Regions from separate parts of the Clostridioides sp. LIBA-6622 genome, predicted to be linked through region 3. Evidence: riboswitches for the same ligand, from Rfam matches in the RefSeq annotation. Region 3 holds a riboswitch; each other region holds the start of a gene.
The links. A riboswitch is a leader RNA that binds a small molecule or an ion and turns the genes downstream of it on or off. The one in region 3 is predicted to bind lysine.
Positions count from the first base shown of each region.

Region 1: another riboswitch for lysine. It lies ahead of ACTG47_RS08340 (Na+/H+ antiporter NhaC family protein); the one in region 3 lies ahead of ACTG47_RS16495 (YfcC family protein).
Region 2: another riboswitch for lysine. It lies ahead of ACTG47_RS10780 (aspartate kinase); the one in region 3 lies ahead of ACTG47_RS16495 (YfcC family protein).
Region 4: another riboswitch for lysine. It lies ahead of ACTG47_RS17400 (aspartate-semialdehyde dehydrogenase); the one in region 3 lies ahead of ACTG47_RS16495 (YfcC family protein).

Region 1 covers NZ_CP196998.1:1,751,417-1,755,552, reverse strand. The annotation lists gene ACTG47_RS08350 (VOC family protein) at 282-647, shown strand; tRNA gene ACTG47_RS08345 (tRNA-Leu) at 794-874, opposite strand; gene ACTG47_RS08340 (Na+/H+ antiporter NhaC family protein) at 984-2,714, opposite strand; lysine riboswitch at 2,853-3,029, opposite strand; gene lplA (lipoate--protein ligase) at 3,275-4,136, shown strand, end outside.
Region 2 covers NZ_CP196998.1:2,216,539-2,221,213, forward strand. The annotation lists gene ACTG47_RS10770 (hypothetical protein) at 1-245, opposite strand, end outside; gene lysA (diaminopimelate decarboxylase) at 450-1,742, opposite strand; gene ACTG47_RS10780 (aspartate kinase) at 1,760-2,953, opposite strand; lysine riboswitch at 3,035-3,203, opposite strand; gene ACTG47_RS10785 (hypothetical protein) at 3,313-3,930, opposite strand; gene ACTG47_RS10790 (hypothetical protein) at 4,102-4,675, opposite strand, start outside.
Region 3 covers NZ_CP196998.1:3,536,933-3,541,607, reverse strand. The annotation lists gene ACTG47_RS16510 (ABC transporter ATP-binding protein) at 1-67, shown strand, start outside; gene ACTG47_RS16505 (ABC transporter ATP-binding protein) at 51-815, shown strand; gene ACTG47_RS16500 (class I SAM-dependent methyltransferase) at 909-1,730, shown strand; lysine riboswitch at 1,852-2,031, shown strand; gene ACTG47_RS16495 (YfcC family protein) at 2,178-3,569, shown strand; gene ACTG47_RS16490 (M20 family metallopeptidase) at 3,583-4,675, shown strand, end outside.
Region 4 covers NZ_CP196998.1:3,723,420-3,728,094, forward strand. The annotation lists gene ACTG47_RS17390 (L-serine ammonia-lyase) at 1-339, opposite strand, end outside; gene dapA (4-hydroxy-tetrahydrodipicolinate synthase) at 662-1,543, shown strand; lysine riboswitch at 1,621-1,794, shown strand; gene ACTG47_RS17400 (aspartate-semialdehyde dehydrogenase) at 1,972-2,973, shown strand; gene dapA (4-hydroxy-tetrahydrodipicolinate synthase) at 3,090-3,977, shown strand; gene dapB (4-hydroxy-tetrahydrodipicolinate reductase) at 4,044-4,675, shown strand, end outside.

The DNA of each region.
Region 1 (4,136 bases), 1.8 Mb from region 3:
AAAGTAAAGTTATATTGTAATTTACTATATTATGTTAAAGATATATTTATACATACAATAGAATCGTTTGCAACTTTATCTTTGTGAAAAATAAGATTTTTTCTCATTAACAAATTTATATTTATACACACTTTTAAACAGCAAAAAAGCATTAAATATGCTTTCAGGTTATCGACATGGGACTGTCAATATCCTTTTTCAACTAGTTATGTTATAATACAAATAACATTTATTCAGATAATGTGAATGATAGTGTAATATAAAATACAGGAGGAATTTTAATGCTGGCAACGCATATATATTTTAACGGAAATTGTAAGGAGGCGATAGAGTTATATAAGAACACTCTATATGCTGATGTTAAAACACTCATTGAAGATTCCAATTCAAATCTTGTTGTTCATGCAGAACTGACAATTCATGATGAATTGCTCATACTAAATGATTTTGGCAATAGTGATGGAGTTTCAAGGTCTGGAGGATATCAGTTATGCCTCCAATTTGATAACGAAGATGAGCTAAAAAGAGCTTATTCAAACATGGAGTTTGAAAGTATTACAATTAACCCAATACAATCCACAGATTACAGTCCATGCACTGTAAGATTTGAAGATAGATTTGGTGTAAGGTGGGCATTTTGGGTATAGACAATTGTATATTACATGTATCTTCTAATTTGAAAACACTCAATGTGCTTTTATATTTGATTTATTTATCAAAAAATAAAAACGGGATAGCCCACTCCGAAAGCCAGCAACCCCAGTTTTTTTCAGCACAACTAAGTACTGTATAATGCGGATGAAGGGAGTCGAACCCCCACGCCAATGGCGCTAGATCCTAAGTCTAGTGCGTCTGCCAATTCCGCCACATCCGCTTATCACTCTTTTATTTTACTATATTTCGCTATTATTTTCAATAACTTTTTAATATTATCTAAAAACTAACAAAACAATGATAATAAAAGGTGAAATTTATTTATATCCTTATTCTGCAAGTTCTATCTCTGCTTCATCAACTCTCTTACCAATTATTTGAATACCAACAAACACAGCCACTATAGCCAATGGTAACACTATATATATTGGCAGTCCAAAGCCAGCTGGTATATATCCAAATACAATAGTGATTACTGCTGTAAATATAGCATATGGCATTTGAGTATTAACATGGTCTATATGATTACAGCCAGCTCCCATTGAAGAAAGTATTGTTGTATCTGAAATTGGAGAACAATGGTCTCCAAATATTGCACCTGTTAAAACTGCACTTGTACTTACTATTACATAAGACATATCAGGATTTAGTGAGTATGCTAGTGGTATTGCAAGTGGCATAAGTATACCCATTGTTCCATAAGCTGTTCCAGTAGCAAAAGATATTATTGCTCCTAAACCAAATATTAAACTTGGCAATAAGAATGGAGGTAATGAACCTGATAATAAGTGTATTAAAAACTTAGCTGTACCTAATTCTTTTATTACTGAACTTAATGACCATGCAAGTATTAATATTACACCAGTGATTACTAAGCTTTTCATTCCATCTATCCAAACATCAATTGCTTCTGACACTGTAAAAATCTTTTTAACTATAGCCATTATAATAGCAACTAAACTTGCAACAAGTGCAGATTGGAATAATGCTCTAGATGCATCAGATGCACTAAAAGCTTCTTTTATTGCCTCAAAAGAATATGGTGAATTTGTAAATAATTGTATTAAAGCTTTATCTTCACCACCCATTATAGATGTATATCCACTGTAATAGAATGATGCTAGAGCAACTACTATTAATGTCCCTATTGGAATTATAGCATTCCACACACTCAATTTTACTCCATTTTTTGGAGCTAAATCATCTAATTCTTCTACACCTTCATCAAGGTCTGTACCAACTTTTCTGCTTCTAGATTTTATCTCTGCTTTTCTCATTGGTCCAAATTCTTTTAATAATAATGCTGATATTACAATAAATGCTAATATTAATATATTATAAAATCTAAATGGTATTGTATTTAAAAATATACCAAACGCATCAACATCCACACTTATACTTTCAAAAGCATCATGTATTAAACCAACTTCAAGACCTATCCATGTAGATATTATAGCTAATCCAGCAACTGGTGCTGCTGTAGCATCTATTATAAAGGACAATTTTTCTCTTGATATTTTCATTTTATCTGCAACAGGTCTCATCATAGGCCCTACTATTAACGAATTGGCATAATCATCAAAGAATACTAAAAGACCCAAAAACCATGTTATAATTTGTGTACCTTTTGCTGATTTTGCTCTTTTGGCAAGTGCTTCAGCTATAGCCTTAGCTCCTCCCATTTTTGCAACAAGATTTATCACTCCTCCAATTGCTAGAACTTGTAGTATTATACCTGCATTCCACGGGTCTGATAACGATACCAAAGCTCTATCAACTAAATCTAAAAATGCTTGTATAAATGTAGCAAACACATTTATCCCACTAGCTTTAATTATAAAGCTACCAGAAAGAATCCCTATAAGTAAAGAAATTATTACGTTTTTAGTTATAAATGCAAGTATTATAGCAACTAATGGTGGTATTAAAGTTAAGATTCCAAATTTTTCTGCATTCGCTAGTGCAATAGTGTCTATATCTTCCTCCGCAAAAACCATTACTGTTGACATTATAAACATAATTGTCGTCAGAAAAATAATATTAATTTTTTTGTTTTTCATATAAATCTCCCTCTCTTTTTTTGTTTTGTGAATTATACAGGGTATTTGATAAAATAAAAAAAGCCTTAAGTGCTAAACACTCAAGGCTTGAAAATTACAATACATCAATGATATTAAAAATAAATATAATATAATTCCTTAAATGATAGCTCACCACAAATAAACCTGTGACAGTTGTACACATTTTCTATGTACCCCCAGCAATATAATCTTAAAGCATTGATTATAAAACTTCGGCAATATCTCCTTTCCTAATAAATCTCTGTGCTTAACTCATTATTAGTACTGATAGATTATTGCGCCTCTACCCTTCTATTCACTTTTATTAAGTATATTTTGAGTATATATTATTTATTTAAACTTTGCAAGGCAGTTTTTAAAATTCCTTTTTATTTTTTATATAAAATACCATATTTTTCTGATTATATTTAATATACATTTCTACTAATATATGATTATCTTCTAATTTAAAGGACTTTTTATATTATTGTCGAATTATAAAATTAATTGTACTAAGAATAACAAAAAAATTTTATCAATTATATGGAGGAATTACTTTAATGTTACTAATTTACAATGAAAAGACAAACCCTTACTTCAATTTAGCAATGGAAGAATATCTTCTAAAAAATTTTGACGAAGACTTATTTATTTTATGGAGGAATGAACCTTCTATAATTGTTGGAAAAAACCAAAATACACTTTCTGAAATAAATTTAGAATATATAAAAGAAAATTCTATACCTGTTGTTAGAAGACAATCTGGTGGTGGAGCTGTATTTCATGATTTAGGAAATATAAATTTTACATTTATAGCCTGCAATAATAATAGCTTTAGTGATTTCAGAAGATTCACTCAACCAATAATAGATTTACTTAAAACATTAGATGTAAATGCTGAATTTTCTGGAAGAAATGACCTTCTTATAGATGGCAAGAAGTTTTCTGGAAATGCTCAATACAACTACAAAAATAAGGTAATGCATCATGGTACACTGCTATTTTCATCTGAAATAAATGACCTTTCAAAAGCTCTAAAAGTAAAACCTATAAAATTTGAAGGAAAGGGCATAAAATCTGTAAAATCTCGTGTAACTAATATAAGTGAACATCTACAATCTAAAATGGATATTCTAGAATTTAAGAGTGCAATAATGAATTATCTTTCTAAGACTAATACTGATAATACTAACTATTATTTAAGTGAATATGACATCGAGCAAATAGAGAGACTTACTAAGTTAAAATATGAAACATGGGACTGGAACTTTGGTAATTCACCAAAATATACTCTTTCAAATGAATTAAAATATACTGGTGGAAATGTTGAATTTAATCTAAATGTTGATAAAGGTATAATAACTAGTATAAAATTTTTTGGGGATTTTTTTGGAAAATGTGACGTTTCATTTGTGGAAAATG
Region 2 (4,675 bases), 1.3 Mb from region 3:
TTTGCTTCTTCAAACTCAGTCATATTTGACATCCTCATAGCTTGCATGTACATAGCTCTTGCATTCTCATTAGTATTATCTTCTTCTAATGCAGAGGACAATGATTCCATAGCTTTTTTATAGTCATGTTTTTCTAAGTACGTTTTTCCTTGCTCAGTTAAATTTATTTCATCTTTATTATTAAATGAACATCCTACAAGAAATATAGATAATATCGATATTAATAAAATTACTCTTCCTCTCATTAAACCCCTCCTTGTTATATACTTTAAATTTTATCATAATTAGGAAGTTTTTAAAATATTTTATATTTATTACGAGAAATTTGTTAGTAAAAGAAAAAATAAGTAGATATGCTATGGATAACTATAACAAACTAAAAATTAATTTAGAGCCATATACATCTTAGCAAACCTACTTATAATAAACTTTAATATTTAATTTTTATTCTATATCTCTAAAGCTAATAAATCTTCATAACTTTGTCTCTTGCATATTATCTTATCAGTTCCATCAAATACTGATACTACTGCTGCTCTTGGTATTTTATTATAATTCGAAGACATTGAATACCCATATGCACCTGTTGATGTCGTTATAAGTATGTCTCCACTTTTAATGTCCATTATATCTATATCTCCAATTAATATATCTCCACTTTCACAACATTTTCCAGCTATTGTTACATGATTCATAGTCTCATGGTTAATTTTATTTACAATACTACACTCATAACTAGCTTGATACAGAGAAGGTCTTACATTATCTGTCATACCTCCATCTACACTTACATAAACTCTAACATCTTTTATATCTTTTATTGAGCCTACTGTATACAATGTGCTTCCTGCATTTGCAACTATTGATCTACCTGGCTCTATTACCAATATAGGCACTTCTATCCCAAGCTCTTTACATGAACTTTCTGCTTTAGCGATTATAGTCTCACAGAATTCTTTTATAGTTTTAGGCTTATCTTCTTTACTATAATAAACTCCTACGCCTCCGCCTAAGTCAATTTCTGTTAACTGTATATTAAATTTTTCTTTTATTTCTTTTACTAAATTCATCATTATGTCCACTGTATCTATGTATGGCTCTACATCAAATATTTGTGACCCTATATGAGCATGAAGACCAACAAGCCTGATATTCTTATATTCACTCAATTTTTCTATTGCTCTAAATAAATCTCCATTTACTAAGGCAAATCCAAATTTAGAATCTATCTGTCCAGTTTTTATATAATCATGTGTATGAGCTTCTATACCAGGTGTTATTCTAAAATATATTTCTTGAGTTTTACCTTTCTCTTCACATAACTTTTCAATCAAATCCAATTCATAAAAATTATCTACTACAAATTTACCTACACCTAAATCTAATCCCATATTTATTTCTTCTTTAGTCTTATTATTTCCATGGAAGAAAACTTTTTCCATAGGAAAATTCGATTTATAAGCTGTATATAATTCACCTCCTGAAACTACATCTAGGCACATTTGTTCTTCATTTATAAGATTACACATGTAAAGAGGTAAAAAAGCTTTACCTGCATAAGCAACCTTGTTTTTCCCATCTTTGGCTTTAAAATATTCTACATATTCTCTACAATTTTGTCTTACCAAAGCTTCATCAAATACATAAAGTGGAGTTTGATATTTTTTACTAAGCTCTAAACAACTCACTCCTCCAATATATAATTCATTATCATTTACAGTCATAGTTCCATGAAGTTTCATAGTATCCTCCCCAAATTTTATATATTAAATACTTCTGCGATTTTTTCTATAGCTACTTGCTTATCATCAGAGTTTATAGCACATGTTATACGAATTTCTGATGTAGTTATAAGTTTTATCATTATACCATTTTCATTGAATATTTTAAATACTTTAGCAGCAACTCCAGAAGTATTTTTCATGCCAAGACCTACTAAAGAGAATTTAGTGATATTATTATCAATCACTACATGTTCTTCATCTGTGTACTTAGATACTATCTTCTTACATTCTCCTAACTCTTCTTTTGGAACTGTAAATGATACACTTATTTTATCTAAAATAGGTGCAGTTTGACTTATCATATCTACACTTATACCTATAGTTGCTATATCTTCAAATAAACTAGATATATTTTCTGCTTTAAAATCTTTGATTGTTATAGAGCTATCATCATCACTAGTAGCTAATCCTGTTATTACTTTATCCTCTAATTTCATATCTTTTCCCCCTCTTATATATGTTCCTTTTACTGTACCACATGTACGTCCAACATAAATTTCAACACCATATTTTTGTGCAAGTTCTATACTTCTCGAATGCATTACTTGTGCTCCCAAGCTTGCTAACTCAAGCATTTCTTCATATTCAATCTCATCAAGTTTACTAGCTTTTGAATATTTTCTTGGGTCTGTAAAATAGATTCCATCAACATCTGTATATATCTCACATTTTCCATTTAATTTAACTGCAAGGGCCACAGCAGACGTATCTGAACCTCCTCTTCCAAGAGTAGTTACATCACCATCTTCATTGATTCCTTGAAATCCAGTTACTATTACAACATTTCCTTTATCTAAACTATTTTTAATTCTATTTACATTTATATCATCAATTTGAGACTTTCCATGAAGACCACTTGTTTTTATATTTAATTGATAGGCATTATAACTTACAGCTTTACATCCAAGTGCATTTAATGCTATTGATAATAAAGAAGCTGAAATCATTTCTCCAGTAGACATCAAGGCATCCAATTCTCTTTTACTAGGTTCATTACTCAATTCTTTAGCCAATTTTATATATTCATCAGTAGATTTACCCATGGCAGATACAACTATTACCATTTGTGGATTTTCTTTTCTTCGTTCTATTATATTTTCTGCAATCGATTTTATTTTATCAGTATCTGCTACTGAACTTCCACCATATTTTTGAACAATTATACTCATGCTTTTTCCCCCTCAAGTTAAATTTTTATAAATAAAAACGCCCAAAGGTATACTTTGGACGTGTAAATCTTATAGACCAAGTAACCTTGTAGCTCACCACTTTAAAAGTGACAGCCTTATACATATTCTGCATAAGTCCAGAAAATTTGCCTGTCAACAAATTTTCTTCGGCTATAGACCCTTTCATCAATCATCAACACTTACCAGCTTCTATTGAATACTATTGAATATAGCTACCTCTACCCTAGGCTCATTATTTTTAATTAATTTATTAATATAGTTTTATCACATTCTATATAATATTGCAACAATTATTTTACAAAATGTGGCAAATCTATAATTCTCTTTTTAAAATTAGCTTATATACAATTAAATAGTTTATTTAATCCTAAATCTATAAAATTTATGCTATATTCATTATCATATCTATCTAAGTCATTTAATTCAGATAGATTATCTGGTGTAACTACCAAAACGTTTGGCACTTTAAAAAATGGAATTGTAGATTTATCTATCTTTCTAGAAAGATTTTCATATTTAGAAATATCTATTTCATTATCTAAATCAACATCCACTAAAATCTGTTTTATATTACCAAATTGGTCTGTATATTCAATAAATAAATCGTATTTCACATCATCCACACTAACATTTCGGTAGAATCTTTTTACATCACAACCTGCAGTATTGATTCTAACAACTAATTCTGACCCTACTAGAGCCTTTATTAAATCATCTCCCTTAAAAAGTTTACTACCATTCAAATAGTATACATATGAGAGGTCTTTATAATTATAATAATCCACATCACAAGGATATTTTTTTAATGTATACTCACTACACATTTTTCTCAAAGTTTTTTTAAAGTTTTTTTTATTATATCTCTTTTGGTCTCCATAAATCTTTCTAAATTGAGCTTCTGTAACACATCTAACCCTGCTAATTAAAAGCAATATCTCTTTTTCCATATTCGTCATAGTACAATTCTCCTTGAAGTATTATTTGCAAAGTTGTACTAATATTATATTAATTTTATGACATTAAATTTACAAAGAATTAAAATAAAATAGCTAGTTTTTATAAAAATAAATTTCATAAAAACTAGCTATTAATATATTAAATACTATTTTCGATTTTTTTAGATTAAACTATAAATTCTCTTGACTTTCAGAACCTTGAGAGTTTGTATTTTCATCAGTTCCTGTTTCATCTTTTGCCTTTTTATCTTCAAAGTTTGCAATATTTAGATTATCAAATTCTGACATTTCAATTACTCCAGATAATTCTTTTGAATATGATATTTTAACTTTGTCTCCAACTTGAGTCAATGGCAATTCACTAGATACTTTTGAAGTAGCTTTAAATATTATCTCTTTATTTGAATCTAAAGTTACATAATAATTAGTATTTCCACCTCGTACATCTGGACTTATTCTTGTAACTATACCTTCTACAACTTCGTCTTTTAAATCATTATCAAATTTTAAATCATTACCTTTAGATTCTAATGAATCCTTATAGTTTCTTAATGCCTCGTTTTTATCTTCACCTATACCAAGCACGTTATAATCTTCAACAGATACAAATGCAACTCTCTTTACAAGACCCGCCTTATCTTTTAATGATGATACATATGTTGGCTGACCTAATATATTATACATTACAGGGAATGTTGCTTCATAATTTTTCTCTTGAACATTACCTTCAGCTGATTTCATTGCA
Region 3 (4,675 bases):
TGAGCCAGTATTATTTGATGTTAATGGTTCAAAGGTGAGGTGTTTTATTTATGATAAAAATTTGTAATCTTTACAAAGAGTTTAGGAGTGGAATAATTAACAAGAAAATAGTCAAGGCAGTAGATGACGTATCATTTGAAATAGAAGAAGGAAAGACTTTGGGTCTTGTGGGAGAAAGTGGGTGTGGAAAATCAACTTTATCAAGGCTTATTTTAAGACTTATTAAATCTGATGGAGGCAAAATTTATTTTAATGGTAGAGATATAAGTAATTATAATTTTTCTAAGATGAGGAATTTAAGAAAAGAGATGCAAGTAATATTTCAACATCCAGATTCGGCTCTAAGTCCTAAGAAAACTATATATGATAGCCTTATAGAGCCATTAAAAATTCATAAAATCTATGAGAAGAATAAATCAACAGAACTTATAAGGGAATATTTAAGTTTTGTTGGACTTAGTGAAGAAATCTTAACTAGATACCCATATCAAGTAAGTGGAGGACAAATACAAAGAGTTGCTTTAGCTAGAGTACTTTTATTAAAGCCTAAATTTATAATATTGGATGAGCCTACATCAATGTTAGATGTATCTGTGCAGGCTCAAGTTGTACAAGTCTTGAAGAAAGCTCAAAGACAGTTTAATATAACCTATTTATTTATATCTCATGATATAGACTTAGTTAAGGAATTTAGTGATGAAATTGCAGTTATGTTAAATGGTAAAATAGTTGAAATTATAGGTTCAAAAGAATTATATAAAGGTGCAAAGCATGCTTATACTAAAGAGCTTATCGAGAATTTTATTAACTTTTAGAATATAATCACCAGTCATTTAGCTAAGTATTTAATTAATCAATTATTATGTTGATAAAACTTAATCTTAACATTTTAGAAAGGGTGATTAATCATGTATTACAAAGATATAGATTTCGAAAAAAAATGGCATGAATATATTGAAAGTAAAGAAGGATATTCAAAGGAAAGAGCTTTTGATGATGAGGTAGAAAGATTATTTTTTAAAAAATTATCTCATAAATATGATGATAAGCCAACTCTTTATGATTATTCAAAAGAAGTATTTGATTTTATTGATAAATTAATAGAGAAAGGAAAAAATCTTATAGAAATAGGTGCAGGGACAGGAAAATTCACTATACCACTTTCTAAGAAATGTAAAGTTGTAATTGCTAATGATTTTTCAAGAGATATGCTTGATATGCTTGAAGAAAAGATTAGAGGATATAATATAACCAATATAAAAACAATGCAAGGTAAATGGGAAGATGTCAATTTTGAGTGTAGTGACTACATTTTATCTGTAAATTCTCTTTATAGAATTTGGAATATTAAAGATGCATTGAATAAAATGAATAAGTTAGCTAAAGAAAAAGTAATTATAGTAAGAACTATTCAAAAGCCATTATTTAATGACTTATATATTGCTTTAGGAGAGAAGGATAGAACTTGTCCAGATTATATATATATTCCAAATATATTACATTCTTTGAATATATGTGCAGATATAAAGTTTATTGACGTAGAAAATGAAATTGAATTCGATAGTATAGAAGACATATATCTTAAAATTAAGGCTGAATTAAATAAAAATATTAATTTTGTTGAAGTGGTGGATAAATATATAAACAATGTAATAGAAAGAAGAGAAAATAAATATATTTTCAAACATAAAACTAAGGTTGTGATTATATATTGGAATAGTATTAATTAAACTTGTTAATGTCATTAAATGTAAGTATTATTATATTGAAAATATTTACAATCTCGACATATTATGCTACAATTATTTACAATAAATAAAATTTAATAAGCATTACCTCGTCTAATAAAAAGATTGAGGTAGAGGTTGCATTTACTAAGATTAATATTGAAGAGGCCGGAAGCCAATGAATCAATATAAAAGGAGTAATTGCCGAAGTGCTAGTGTCCAAAGCTAGTGCTGGGACTGTATTTAATAGGTACAGTACTGTCATCAAAATCATCCCGAATTTTGATGGAGAGCTATCTTAAATAAGATAAAGGGAAGATGTAGGTATGTTGTATTTAGCACATTTAGCTCAACATGTATCCATGTTGAGCTTTTTTACATCTATACAAAATAGGATAGAAAAGGGATGCAATAATAAAATATTTTAATTTAAAAGTGGGGAGAATACAAATGAGCAGTTTAAAAAAGAAGAGGTTTACTATGCCGCAGACACTTACTATAATATTCTTATTAATAGTAGTAATGGCAGTTCTTACTTGGATAGTACCAAGTGGAAATTTTGAAAGGGTAGATATAGACGGAAGGTCAGTTGTTGTTGCTGGAACTTATGAAAAAGCACCATCAAATCCACAAGGTGTTACTGATGTATTTTCAGCTCCTATAAATGGATTTATAGATGCAGCTGAAGTCGTTGGATTTGTTTTGATAGTTGGAGGAGCTTTTGGAATAGTTAACAAAACAGGTGCAATAGAAGCAATTATAGCACATACTGTAAATAGAATGAAGAAGTTTCAATTTTTAATAATACCTATATCAATGATTTTATTTGGTCTTGGTGGTACAACTTTTGGAATGAGTGAAGAAACATTACCTTTTTATATGATATTTATTCCACTTATGACCAGCATGGGATATGATTCGTTAACCGCGGTGGCAACAGTATTTATAGGGGCAACAGCTGGATTTGGAGCGGCTACTACTAATCCTTTCTCTGTAGGAATAGCACAGGCATTGTCACAAATAGCACCAGGTTCTGGAATAGAGTTTAGAGTTGTTATGTTTATAATATATATGGCTATATCTATAGCATTTGTTATGATGTATGCTAATAGAGTGAAAAAAGACCCTAAAAAGTCTTTAGTACATGATATATCACTGAATCAAGAATCAATAACTAATAGTGATACAACTATAAAAGAATTTACAAAAAGAGAAGCCATTGTAATAGCAATTTTTGTAATAGGTATGGGAATTATGATATTTGGAGTTTTAAGATTAGAATGGTATATAGCTGAAATTGCAATGATATTTACAGCCATAGGTATAATATCTGGAATAGCATCAGGGCTTAAACAAGATGAAATAGTTAATTCATTTATAAGTGGAGCAGGAGATTTAATGACAGCAGGGTTGTGTATAGCATTTGCACGTGGAATCGTAATAATAGCAGAAAATGGATTTATAATAGATACAATTTTAAATTCTGCAGCAAATTTATTAAATGGATTACCAAAAACTATATTTATAAATTTAACTTTCTTAATAGAAGGATTAATAGCATTTTTAATACCATCAGCATCAGGGCTTGCATCACTTACGATACCTGTACTTGCACCACTTGGAGATTTAGTAGATGTATCTAGACAAATGATAGTTACAGCGTATCAATTTGGTATAGGTGTAACTAACTTAATAACTCCTACATCAGGTGTTTTAATGGGAGCACTAGCAGTAGCTAATATTCCTTGGTCAAAGTGGGTTAGATTCGTAGTTCCTCTAATGGTAGTATTAACAATTCTTGTAATGGTATTTTTGACAGTAGGATTATATCTAGGATTTTAATAGGAGGTAAGTTATGATAGAGAGTATAAAGAAAAGAGCTTATGATATAGAGAATGAACTTGGAAAACAAATTGAAGAAGTATGTGATTTTATATTCAACAACCCAGAACTAGGGGAAGAAGAATATATATCATCAAAATATTTAGTAGAGAAAATGAAAGAGTATGGATTTGATACAACTTATCCATACTGCAATATAGATACTGCTTTTAGAGCAGAACTAGGGGATAGTGATGGTCCTACTATAGCATTTTTAGCTGAGTATGATGCACTTCCTGGATATGGAGAAGATAAAGAACCAGGTCATGCTTGTGGTCATAACTGGATTGCGGCATCTACACTAGGGGCTTGTATAGTATTAAGCAAGTTAAAAGAAAGTTTTAAAGGAAAAATTGTACTAATAGGAACACCAGCTGAAGAAACAACAGGAGGAAAATGTGACTTAGTTAAAGCAGGAGCTTTTGACGATATTGATGTAAGCTATCAGATGCATATAGAAGCTTTTAATAATATAAATTGTAAGGCTTTAGCAATAGATTCATTAGAATTTAGTTTTGAAGGTGTATCAGCACATGCAGCTAGTCATCCTCATATGGGAGTTAATGCTTTGGACGCAGTACAACTTACTTTTGCTGGAATAAATGCTCTAAGACAACATGTAAAATCAGATGTTAGAATACATGGCATAGTTTCAAATGGAGGGGAAGCACCGAATATAGTTCCAGAAAAAGCAGCTTGTAAGTTTTTCGTAAGAGCTGCTGAAAGAAGTTATTTAGATGAAGTAACTAAAAAGGTTATAAACTGTGCAAAAGGTGCAGAATTAATGACAGGAGCTAAGCTATCTTATAGATATTTTGAAAATTCTTTTGATAATATAATAAATAATAAAGTACTTCAAAATATAACAAAAAATAATTTAATTGAAGCAGGCATAACAGATATATTAGAGGGAAAAGAGGGACCAGTAGGTTCTACAGATATAGGTAATGTAAGTCAAGTTTGTCCTACTATGTATACAGAAATAGCTTTAGATATAAATCCAATGGTATATGTACATGAAAAAGAGTTTCTAAATTATGCAAATTCTACGGAAGCTTATGATAAAC
Region 4 (4,675 bases), 190 kb from region 3:
TTCTGCTATAGTTCCTCCTCCAACAGAATATACAGTCCATTCAGCTGTTACATTTCCATCCTTATCTAAAGCTTCAAACTTCATCCCATTTGGGTGAAAGTCTTTTATAATATCTTCTTCCCAAACAATTTCAACTTTTTTTGGTGATATAGTTTTTTCAATTATATAGTCAGTTAAATGCCCTTTACCCGTAGCTGCCAAACTACCATATAATATTGCTCTAAAACTTTCTGCATTTGGGTTTTCATTTTTAAATCTTTCTGCTGCTCTTTGTGGTCCCATAGTATGAGAACTTGAAGGCCCACTTCCTATTTTAAAAAGTTCCTTTAAAGTATCCATATTATTCCTCCTAAATTTACGGTATTATTGCTTATTATTAGATTTTACGCACATATTTATTATAACCTAAATATATTAATTATTAGTTATTAAATTCGCATAAAATTTATTTTTTATTTCCATTTTGGTATATTTTATTAAATTAATATGCATATTTTGAGAATAAAACATTTATTTCAAATTTTTGTAATATTAATATAATATAAATATCTTATTTAAACAGTTAAGATATTAACTATACCTATTAAAATTAATTAATTTGTACTATAATTATTATTGTACTTAAAAAATTAAATTTAGATAAAAAAGGAGATTTGATTATATGTTATTTAAAGGTTCTGCTGTTGCTTTAGTTACCCCATTTACAGAGGATAATAATGTCAACTTCGAAAAATTAGGTGAATTAATCGAATACCACATTGAGAATGACACAGATGCACTAGTTGTTTGTGGAACAACAGGTGAGGCAACTACTATGAGTGAATCTGAAATTTTTGCTGTAATAAAATATACAGTTGAAAAAGTTAACAAAAGAATACCTGTCATTGCAGGTACTGGTTCAAACAATACTATGTTGTCTGTTCATATGAGTCAAGAAGCTGAAAAATTAGGAGTGGATGGTCTTTTAATAATAACTCCTTACTATAATAAGACTAATGAAAAAGGTCTTAAACTTCACTTTGAAACAATAGCAAATAGTGTTAAGTTACCAATTATTTTATACAATGTACCTGGAAGAACTAAAGTAAACATAAAGCCAACTGTTGTGGCTGAACTTGCTAAAATAGATAATATAGTTGCTGTAAAGGAAGCAAGTGGAGATTTGGCTCAAGTTGCGGAAATAGCTAAATTAGTACCTAAAGACTTTGCTATATACTCCGGTAATGATGATACCATACTACCATTATTATCATTAGGTGGAAGTGGTGTTATCTCTGTACTTGCTAACATCTGTCCTAAGGAAACACATGACTTAGTAACTAAATTCTTTAAAGGTGATATTGAAGGCTCAAAAAAATTACAACTTGATATGGATGCTTTAATTGCTGCCTTATTTATAGAAGTAAATCCAGTACCAGTTAAAACTGCCATGAATATTTTAGGTTTTAATGTTGGAGATTTAAGACTTCCTCTAGCTGAAATGGAGGAAACTAATCTTAATGTATTAAAACAAGAATTGACAAATTCTGGATTTAAATTTTAGCAATATTTATATAAATAAGTTGATTTTTTCTTAAATATGTATTATTATTAGAATAATCAAATTTTAATATCCTATTAACCTAGGGTAGAGGTAGCTGTAACTAAGAGTATCCAATAGTAGCTGGCAGGCGTTAATGATTGGAAAAAGGATTTACAGCCGAAGAAAATATTTCTTGCAATTATATTTTCTGGGATTACACATAATATGTGTAATACTGTCACTTATATTATAAGTGATGAGCTACAGGGTTTACTTTGAGTGATAAATTAGACGTACAAAGTATACCTTTGTACGTTTTTTGTATATAATTAAAGTTGTTAATATAATATTAAAGTTTTTAGATATAAAAAAATATTAACATATCTTACTTGTATAACTAAAATCAAATAAAACAATGTTTTAATAATTTAAAATTGGGGTGAATTTATATGAAAAAAGTAAACGTGGCGATAGTTGGTGCTACTGGAATGGTAGGTAGAACATTTTTAAAAGTATTAGAAGAAAGAAATTTTCCAATAGAAAATCTATTTTTATTCTCTTCTTCTAAATCAGCTGGTTCTAAAGTAACATTTTGTGGTAAAGAATATATAGTAGAAGAATTAAAGGAAACTTCATTTACTGATAGAGGTATACAAATAGCATTATTCTCTGCTGGAGGAAGTATTAGTGAGAAGTATGCTCCAATAGCAGCATCAAATGGAATCTTAGTAGTAGATAATTCTAGTCACTGGAGAATGGACCCAGATGTTCCTTTAGTAGTTCCTGAAGTAAATCCTGAAGCAATAAAAGAACATAAGGGCATAATAGCTAATCCTAACTGCTCTACTATACAAGCTATGGTTCCTCTTAAGCCACTTGATGATAAGTACAAAATTAAGAGAGTTGTATACTCTACTTACCAAGCTGTATCTGGTTCTGGTGTTAAAGGTGTTGAAGATTTAGAGAAAGGAATGAACGGTAATCCTACTGGATTCTACCCTCATCAAATATCTTACAATTGTCTTCCTCATATAGATTCATTTACTGAAAATGGATATACTAAGGAAGAAATGAAAATGGTAAATGAAACTATGAAAATACTTGGTAACTACGACTTAAAAATAACTGCAACTACTGTAAGAGTTCCAGTAAGAAATGGTCATAGTGAATCTATAAATGTTGAATTTAATAATCCATTTGAATTAGAAGATTTAGTGAAAACACTTGAAGAAGCTCCAGGTGTTGTAGTAGTTGATAATCCTGCTAAAAATGAATATCCAACTGCTGTAGAATTTGACAATAGAGATGAAGTATTTGTCGGAAGAATAAGAAGAGACTTCAGTGTTGACAATGGTGTAAATCTTTGGGTTGTAGCTGACAATATCAGAAAAGGTGCTGCAACTAATGCAATTCAAATAGCTGAAATGGCTTTATCATACGATTTAGTATAATATACAAACTTGTATAAATATATAATTTTGTAAAATATTAATAATAACACAAAAATAAGCATTAGAAGTAACTGTAATATAAAACACAAAAATAAAAAAGAGGGGATTGATTTTATATGATATTTAAAGGTTCTGCTGTTGCTCTAGTTACACCATTTACAAAGGATAACAAAGTTGATTTTGACAAATTAGGTGAATTGGTTGAGTACCAGATAGCTAATGGTACTGATGCTATAGTATCTTGTGGTACTACTGGTGAAGCTAATACTATGACTGATGAAGAACAACTTGCTACTATTAAGTATGTTGTAGAAAAAGTTAATAAAAGAGTTCCTGTTATAGCTGGAAGTGGTTCTAATGATACTATGCACTCAGTTAATCTAAGCCAGGAAGCTGAAAAATTAGGAGTAGATGCTCTATTAATCATAACTCCTTATTACAATAAAGCTAATAAAGCTGGGCTTAAACGTCACTTTGAAACAATAGCTAACAGTGTCAAACTTCCAATTATACTTTACAATGTCCCTGGAAGAACTTGTGTAAATATAAGTCCTAGCCTTATAGTTGAACTTGCTAAAATAGATAATATAGTCGCTGTAAAAGAAGCTAGTGGAGACCTAGGACAGGTTGCAGAAATAGCTAGTTTAGTTCCAGATGACTTTGCTATCTACTCTGGTAACGATGATACTATACTTCCTTTATTATCTTTAGGAGGTCAAGGAGTTATATCAGTACTTGCTAATGTTTGCCCTCAAGAAACTCACGATTTAGTAGCCAAATTCTTTGAAGGTGATATAGAAGGCTCTAGAAAATTACAACTTGGTATGGATGCTCTAATAGCAGCGTTATTTATAGAAGTAAATCCTATACCAGTTAAGACTGCAATGAATTTACTAGGATTCAATGTTGGAGATTTAAGATTACCTCTAGCAGAAATGGACCCAGCAAATTTAGAAGTATTAAAGAAAGAATTAGTTAACTTTGGACTAAAAGTTAATGCATAGTAAAAATTGATGCATGGTAAAAAATAAGTTTGGTCAAAAGTTAGCCCTTAATCATAGGAGGAAATTATGTTAAAAGTTATAGCAACTGGTTATGATGGAAAAATGGGTAAGATTTTAGCCGATACTATAAGAGAAGATAGTGAATTAGAATTGGTATGTGTTGCAGCTAGAGGTATGGATAGTTGTGAAGGCGACCTTAAAATCTATGAAGATATGAGCACTATAGTTGAAAATGTTGATGTAGTTATAGACTTTTCTCATCACTCTAATTTAGATAATATCTTATCTTATGTTTTAAAGACTAAGACACCTTTAGTAATTGCTACTACTGGATATAATGATGAAGAAATGAACAAAATACATGAAGCGGCTAAGGTTATTCCTGTATTCCAATCATATAATATGTCTCTTGGTGTAAATGTATTAGTAAAATTGGTTAAAGATGCAGCTAAATTATTAGAAGGATTTGATATAGAAATAATAGAAAAACATCACAACAGAAAAGTAGATGCCCCAAGTGGTACAGCTGTTATGATTGCTAACGCTATAAAAGAAGTTTTACCAAACGTTGAAAATAATTATGGTAGATATGGTCGTAGTGCAAAAAGACAACCAAATGAAGTTGGTATTCATGCTATAAGAGGTGGAAATATTGTTGGTGAACATGATGCTCTATTTGCAGGAGATAATGAAGTACT